DNA from 2 places in the Staphylococcus pasteuri genome. Region 1 is predicted to be linked to the other one. Evidence: predicted binding sites of a transcription regulator. Region 1 holds the regulator's gene; the other holds the start of a gene.
What was found. The regulator LexA, encoded in region 1, represses DNA repair genes until DNA is damaged. The targets are predictions, from matches to a motif close to CGAACATATGTTCG.
Positions count from the first base shown of each region.

Region 2: a site for LexA is predicted at 2,416-2,429, ahead of Q4528_RS09895 (YolD-like family protein). Genes of this name have one in related genera too.

Region 1 is NZ_JAUOQO010000005.1:86,244-90,373, reverse strand. It holds gene guaC (GMP reductase) at 1-358, shown strand, start outside; gene Q4528_RS06815 (CAP domain-containing protein) at 372-1,397, shown strand; gene lexA (transcriptional repressor LexA) at 1,590-2,213, opposite strand; gene sosA (DNA damage-induced cell division inhibitor SosA) at 2,357-2,590, shown strand; gene Q4528_RS06800 (DUF896 domain-containing protein) at 2,769-3,002, shown strand; gene tkt (transketolase) at 3,136-4,130, shown strand, end outside.
Region 2 is NZ_JAUOQO010000008.1:57,855-61,984, forward strand. It holds gene Q4528_RS09885 (aldehyde dehydrogenase) at 1-1,161, shown strand, start outside; gene pglS (6-phosphogluconolactonase) at 1,219-2,247, opposite strand; gene Q4528_RS09895 (YolD-like family protein) at 2,465-2,869, shown strand; gene Q4528_RS09900 (hypothetical protein) at 2,945-3,115, opposite strand; gene Q4528_RS09905 (C45 family autoproteolytic acyltransferase/hydrolase) at 3,508-4,130, shown strand, end outside.

The DNA of each region.
Region 1 (4,130 bases):
CGGATTACGTACACACGGTGATATCGCTAAGTCTATTCGATTTGGTGCTTCTATGGTAATGATAGGATCACTATTTGCAGCACATGAAGAATCTCCTGGAGAAACTGTTGAATTAGAAGGTAAGCGATATAAAGAATATTTTGGTAGTGCGTCAGAATTCCAAAAAGGTGAACATAAAAATGTTGAAGGTAAAAAAATGTTTGTTGAACATAAAGGTTCATTAAAAGACACTTTAAAAGAGATGCAACAAGATTTACAAAGTTCTATTTCTTATGCAGGTGGCAAAGATTTGAAATCTCTTCGAACAGTGGATTATGTCATTGTTAGAAATTCAATTTTTAATGGGGATAGAGATTAATATCATACGGTAGGTGGCTAAAATTAAAAGATTTCTAGTATTTTTTATATTCTTCTTGTGTCTCGTTATTTTCTTACCATTAAATGAGTTCAAATTTACAGAGCATTTACAACAAGAAGTTAGAGAGCAAGTTGATCAATGGGCATATGGTAATTCAAATGAAGAAGACTTAAGCTTAGATGTTCCTGACAAACAAGAATTTGCGATTAATAATATTCAAATGAATATGACAAAAAAAGACGTTGAGGATAAATTAGGTAAAGAAAAACGCATAACTTCCAATGAATACGGTACACATTGGTATACGTATTATGATAATGATTATAATCAATTCATAATGATTAGTTATATTAAAAATCGTGTCAATGGCATGTATACGAATCAAAATTTAATATCTTCACAGTCTAAAATTAAATATGCTACACCTAAAAAGGCAGTTCGAGATCGTTTAGGTAAACCTATAGAAGAAATAAGTAAAGGTAACAAACGTTTTGAAGTTAAAAATGACGAGTACGATATTTTCCATAAAAATCACATTTACACAACAGTATTTTACGATAAACATGAAAAAAATGGCGTAACAGCTTTATATCAAGTGAGTGAAGCTATGGAAAATAGATTACAAGAACAATATGGTGCACCTTCCAAATCATTAGAAAAGAGTTTTGAATTACAAAATTTTGACATCGTAAATGCTGAACGTAAACAACATCAATTACCAACTTTAAAATATTCAGCTTCAGTTTCTAATACTGCTAGAAAGCATAGTCAAGATATGGCGGACAATAACTACTTTGATCATACAGATTTAAAAGGGAAATCACCTTTTGATCGTTTGAAAGATGATCATCATGATTTTAGTTCTGCTGGTGAAAATTTAGCGTATGGACAACAAAGTAGTATATTTGCACATGAAGGATTAATGAATTCATTAGGTCATCGAAAAAATATTTTAAATGATAGCTTTTCTACTTTAGGCGTAGGTGTTGATTTTAATGATCGTCGACAACCGTATTGGACAGAAAATTATACTGGTTAATCGTTTAGAGTTAATCATCTTTGGGTAATAATTAGTTGTAAGGAAGTAGATAGAATGTCAACTAAATCAAAACAACAACCTGATATCTTAGATAAAGTAAAAGAAGTTTTAAAAAAGAATCAAAATAAAAAGGATTAGGCAATCGCCTAATCCTTTTATTATTTATAGGGGGGTTATGAGCATAAAATATGATTACATTTCTCTATATAAACCGATAACTTTACCAACTACTATGACATTGTCTAAATAAATTGGATCCATTGTGCTATTTTCAGGTTGCAATCTATAACGATTTTTTTCTTTGTAGAATCGTTTAACTGTAGCCTCATCATCTTCTGTCATAGCAACAATAATATCTCCATTTTCAGCAATTGTTTGACTACGAACAATTACTTTATCTCCATCTAGAATACCTGCTTCAATCATACTATCACCTACAACATTTAATATGAAAATATCACTGTTATGTGTAGATGTTAAATGTTCGGGTAGTGGGAAATACTCTTCAATATTTTCGACTGCTGTAATTGGAATTCCGGCCGTTACTTTACCTATAACAGGAACGTGAATCGTTTCTTCCATATTAATATTGTCGCCTAATTGTTCGCTAACAATTTCAATTGCTCTCGGTTTAGTAGGGTCTCGTCTAATGTAACCTTTTTCTTCTAATCTTGATAAATGACCATGAACAGTCGAACTCGAAGCTAATCCTACAGCCTCTCCGATTTCTCGAACACTCGGTGGATACCCTTTTGATTGAACAATATGTTTAATGTAATCATATATTTCACTTTGTCTTTTCGTTAACTCTCTCATATATAGGCACTCCCTAATTTTATTTGATTATATTATAGCATCTACATAAACAAAAAACAAACGTTTGTTCGTTAAAGTGTTGACATGGAACATCTGTTCTGTTAAATTAATAATACAAACAAACGTTCTAGGAGTGAGATGCAATGTTAACAAAACAAACAAAAACATTTTTAACTTATATATCAGTATTTTTAATATCTTGTCTTATTTTTCTAGTATTTTTCTTAAGCGTTAACCAAAATGAGCATTCAGAACAAACGTACGAAATGACAGACCATGAAATACATCAAAATGTTAATCATAATACTAATCAATCTTTAAATAAACAAGATGATAGCGAACAAAATTCAGGATCAGTGTTCGCATCAATTAACTAATATCATATTTAATAGTTTATGTGAGCGTAACGATTTGGTTACGCTCCTTTTTTTGTTATATTTTACAAAAGGTATATACACAGAATAAATCCATTTTACTTATTGAAATAATATGTAGTAGGTTATTTTCTAACAAATTATCAATTTAAACGATTAACAAACGAAAGTAGGAGCTAAAATGTCTAATAATTTAAATATTGATAGAATTAATGAATTAGCTAAAAAGAAAAAAGAAAAAGGTTTGACCAATGAAGAAGCAAAAGAACAATCTAAATTAAGAAAACAGTATCTTGATTCATTTAGAAAAGGGTTCAAACAACAACTTGAAAGTACTAAGGTCATTGATCCTGAGGGAAATGATGTTACTCCTGAGAAATTAAAACAAATTCAACGACAAAATAAAGAAAAATAGAATGCTAATTACTGAATTTTAAATATAGATTAATATGGAAAATTAAAAATTTTTCAGATTTTTCTTTATGAATTTATATTAAAATAAGTTATAATTGGCATTAAGTATTATTATTAGAAGGGAAGAATATATAATGTTCAATAAAGAAGATCAATTAGCAATCGATACAATTCGTGCATTAAGTATCGATACAATAGAAAAGGCCAATTCAGGTCACCCAGGTTTACCAATGGGAGCAGCACCAATGGCTTACACACTATGGACAAGACACCTAAATTTCAACCCACAATCTAAAGACTATTTCAATAGAGACAGATTTGTATTATCTGCAGGTCATGGTTCTGCTTTATTATATAGTTTATTACACGTTTCTGGTAGTTTAGAAATGGATGAACTAAAACAATTTAGACAATGGGATTCTAAAACTCCAGGTCACCCTGAATTCAGACACACTGATGGTGTAGAAGTGACAACAGGACCTCTTGGTCAAGGATTTGCAATGTCAGTCGGAATGGCTTTAGCTGAAAGTCATTTAGCTGGTAAATTTAACAAAGATAACTATAATGTTGTAGATCATTATACTTATGTTCTAGCTTCTGATGGGGATTTAATGGAAGGTATTTCTCATGAGGCTGCATCATTTGCAGGTCATAATCAATTAGATAAATTAATCGTATTATATGATTCAAATGATATTTCATTAGATGGAGATTTAGATAAAGCATTCTCTGAAAATACTAAATCTCGTTTCGAATCATATGGTTGGAACTACATTTTTGTTAAAGATGGTAATGATTTAGAAGAAATTGATAATGCAATTAATAAAGCTAAATCTCAGCAAGGTCCAACAATCATTGAAGTTAAAACTGTAATTGGTTATGGCGCGCCTAATAAATCAGGTACAAATGGCGTTCATGGTGCTCCTCTAGGCGACGAAGAACGTAAATTAACTTTAGAAGCTTATGGATTAGACCCTGAAAAGAGATTTAATGTACCACAAGAAGTTTACGACATTTTCAATTCAACAATGTTAAAACGTGCTAATGAAAATGAAGAAAATTGGAAAAATAAAGTTGAAGAGTATAGTAAAGCTTATCCTGAATTAGCGGAAGAATTTAAATTAGCTGT
Region 2 (4,130 bases), on a different contig from region 1:
GCACGTAAAGAACTTAAAAATTGTTCTAAAACTAAACAAGTAGATACACCGTTATATCTTTTCCCTACTAAAAGTTATATTAAAAAAGATCCATATGGGACTGTACTAATTATTGGTCCGTTTAACTACCCTGTTCAATTAACTTTTGAACCTTTAATAGGCGCCATTGCTGCAGGTAATACTGCAATTATTAAACCATCTGAGCTTACACCAAATGTATCTTCAGTTATTCGTAAAATTATCGAAAACACTTTTAAACCTGAATATATTGCAGTTGTTGAAGGTGGAATTGAAGAAACAAACGATTTAATCCATTTACCTTTTGACTACATGTTTTTCACTGGTAGTGAAAAAGTAGGTAAAATTGTTTATCAAGCTGCTAGCGAAAATCTTGTACCGGTTACACTTGAACTCGGTGGTAAATCCCCTGTCATTATAGATGAAACAGCTAACTTAAAAGTAGCTAGTGAAAGAATTGCTTTTGGTAAATTTACAAATGCAGGCCAAACTTGTGTTGCTCCTGATTACATTTTGGTAGATAAAAAAGTAAAAAATGATTTTATTAAATCATTGAAACAAACAATTACAGAATTTTATGGTTCGCAAATTCAAAATAGTCCAGATTTTGGAAGAATCGTAAACAATAAACACTTTAATCGTCTAAATCATATACTTACACAGCATCAAAACAAAGTTGTGTTTGGTGGTCATAGCGATGAATCTGACTTATACATTGAACCGACTATTATAGATGATGTTGAGACTTCTGATTTAATTATGCAAGAAGAAATATTTGGTCCATTACTACCTATCATTAGTTATGAACAATTTGATGAAGCATTTTCTATAATTCAAGCACGATCTAAACCATTAAGTCTTTATTTATTTAGCGAAGACGAAAACTCCACTCATCGTGTGCTTAATGAGCTTTCATTTGGTGGTGGTGCAATTAATGATACATTAATGCATTTAGCTAATCCAAATTTACCATTTGGTGGTGTTGGTCTATCTGGTATGGGTCAATATCATGGAAAATATTCATTTGATACATTTTCCCATGATAAATCTTATACTTTTAAATCAACACGCCTAGAATCAAGTCTATACTTCCCACCTTATAAAGGAAAACTCAAGTATATTAAAGCCTTTTTCAAAAATTAATATTTATGTATAAAGAATCCCTCAAGTTATGGCAACTTGAGGGATTCAATCTTATAGTTAAAAGATAACGCAAACACCTTCTGGCGCATTTGTTGCCTCATCTATTAAAGTTAATGTTCCTTTATTTTTATCTCTTTCAAATACAGTTACTTTAGATTGACCTTCTTGATGCGCGCAAATTAAATATTGATCTGATTCAGCAATATTGAAATCACGTGGAAACTCATCGCCACTTAATACAATATCGACAAGTTCAAGTTTAGCCCCATTTTCTAATACTTTATAAATCGCAATACTATCATGGCCACGATTGCTTACATATAAAAATTGTTGATCATGTGATAAATGAACCGCTGCTAATTTTGTGGCACCTTTATAATCTTCAGGAATCGTTAAATGACGTTCCAATTCTTCAAAATGACCATCATTATATTTTGTCACACTTACGATATTTGATAATTCATGTACGACATATGCATAATTTCCGTTTTCATGAAAAGCAATATGTCGAGTTCCATCAGCTGGGGTAAACTGAGAAACAGCATGTTCGTTTAGACCATTATCTCCATAAGTATATGCCACAATGCGATCTGTACCCAGGTCTGTTCCAACTACATATTTACCATCTGGTGTTTCATTTAAGAAATGAACATGAGCATGATCTTGTCTTTCATGTGGTCCAAGTGGAAAATCGTGTTCTAATTCTTGAATCAATTTTTCTATTTTTCCCGTAGTAGGGTTTAATTTATATATTCTTGCTAATCCTGCACCATAAACCGCTTCAAATAGAAATGCACCATTTGTCGATACTTGTATATAACAACCTGTTCCATTTTGCGAAGCTAAGCATTTATTTATTAATGTTAATTGACCATCATTTCCAATTTTAAAACTTGCAACACCACAATTATCGCCTTCTTTTGTTATCGCATATAAAAATTGATCGTTTCTTGTTAAATAAGTAGATGCCTCTATTTGATTTGCTGTTTCTACTTGTGTCATTTGGCCTTGTTGTTCATCGAAATCAAATTGATAAATACCTTGTCCATTGTTTTTAGTATATGAACCGATATAACCTTTTGTCATTTTAAAACGCCTCCATTTCACTTATCTCTATTCTATTAAATTTAGACGTCTAAAGACAAACTTTTAAGTACAAATTACGACATAAAAATATGTGAGGCTTAATTTAAATTGATTCGAATGTGTTGAGAGACTATTTTTAATGGAATAGGAAATTAAATCTTGCAAAATAGAACATATGTTCGTATAATGTAATTATAAATATCGAGGTGATTGAAAGATGATTAATGATTTAAATAATAGTCAATTGGATTATCGAAATATACCACGTAACAAATTAGATAGAGATATTCCTAAGGGACGTGGCATGGTTAAATGGGCACCATTTGCTACACTACCAGAGCAATTTGAAACAATATATCAATATATTATTGACCAAAATAAAATTGAACGCCCCATACTTTCAGAAGACCAATTATCTGAATTGAATTTTCGTTTACATCAATCCCTTCAATTAAACCAACCTGTTATCGTTAAATATTATGACGCTGGTTACTTTAAATCAATCGAACTTAATATTGAGCGTATCGATGCCATTACTTTTGAAGTTGAAGGCTATCAATCACATTCTTCTGAGAAATATAAGCTCTCTATATTAGATATTATAGCTATTTCTCCTTCTTAAAAACTATTTTAAGATTAAATAAAAAAGCCACTGATGATTATCTCATCAGTGACTCTTAATTAATTTGAAGCCAAATTAATTGTTATTTTCGATATCTGAAACGATTTCTTTAGTTTTTCTTTCGATATCTTCAAAGTCTTTTTTGAAAATATAAGCAAATGCAACTACACCTACACCTGCAACAACTGTAGTAATAGCTACTAAACTAAATACAAATTTAAATAAACCTTTAATAAAGTTCCACATTAAAATTCACCTCTATATTTGATATGCATATCTACAATACCATATGATAGCATATTTATCGTAATCAATAAATACATACCCTTTGTACTGATAATATATAAGCTTCATTTCATCAAATTTATGATAGTATAGACATATAAAAAAACGACTGATTTAAAAATCAGTCGTCATAAAAAATTATTAAATGTTATCCGTTCCACCATCTAGAGAAAGCATTTTTAGCTCTTCGATAAGCATTATACATTATATCACCTCAAAATAAGCTATTTTCTAATTTGCACGATAGCAACTAAATACATCTTAATTATATATATTATTACTATTAATTACAATTAAAGTAATATTAATATTTAATTACAATATGTAAATTTTTCTTAAGGAGCATATTAATAATGCAAAAAGTCCAAACCGATATAATGACCCATAGAGGGTCTCACTATGATTTAGGTGTACAAACCGGTAATTGGTTAAAACAAACCGAATTATTAAAGAATCGCGAACAAGAATGGAAAAAAAGAATACCTCGATTTGATATAGATATTAATGAAACCCACTCAATCTTTCAAACATATGCGCCAAAAATTTGGGAAGAAATTATGGGAATGCAAGATGTACTAAAATTACCTACACGACAAATGATTTTAAATTTTGCTCATTATCGTTTCACAGATTTAAAAGATAGTGGTTGTACTGTATTTAGAGGACAAGATTATATTGTTCGAAATTATGACTATCACCCTGCAACATATGATGGTAGATACTTACTATTTCGACCTAATGATGGAGGATTAGCACAAATCGGTCCTACGTCGAGAGTCACTGGAAGAATGGATGGAATGAACGAAGCCGGTTTAGTTATGGCATATAATTTTATGCATCGTAAAAAGCCTGATAATGGCTTTGTTTGCTATATGATTGGAAGATTAATATTAGAACTTTGTAAAAATGTAGATGAAGCCATTCAACTATTAAAAGACCTTCCACACCGTAGTTCTTTCAGTTATATTTTAATGGA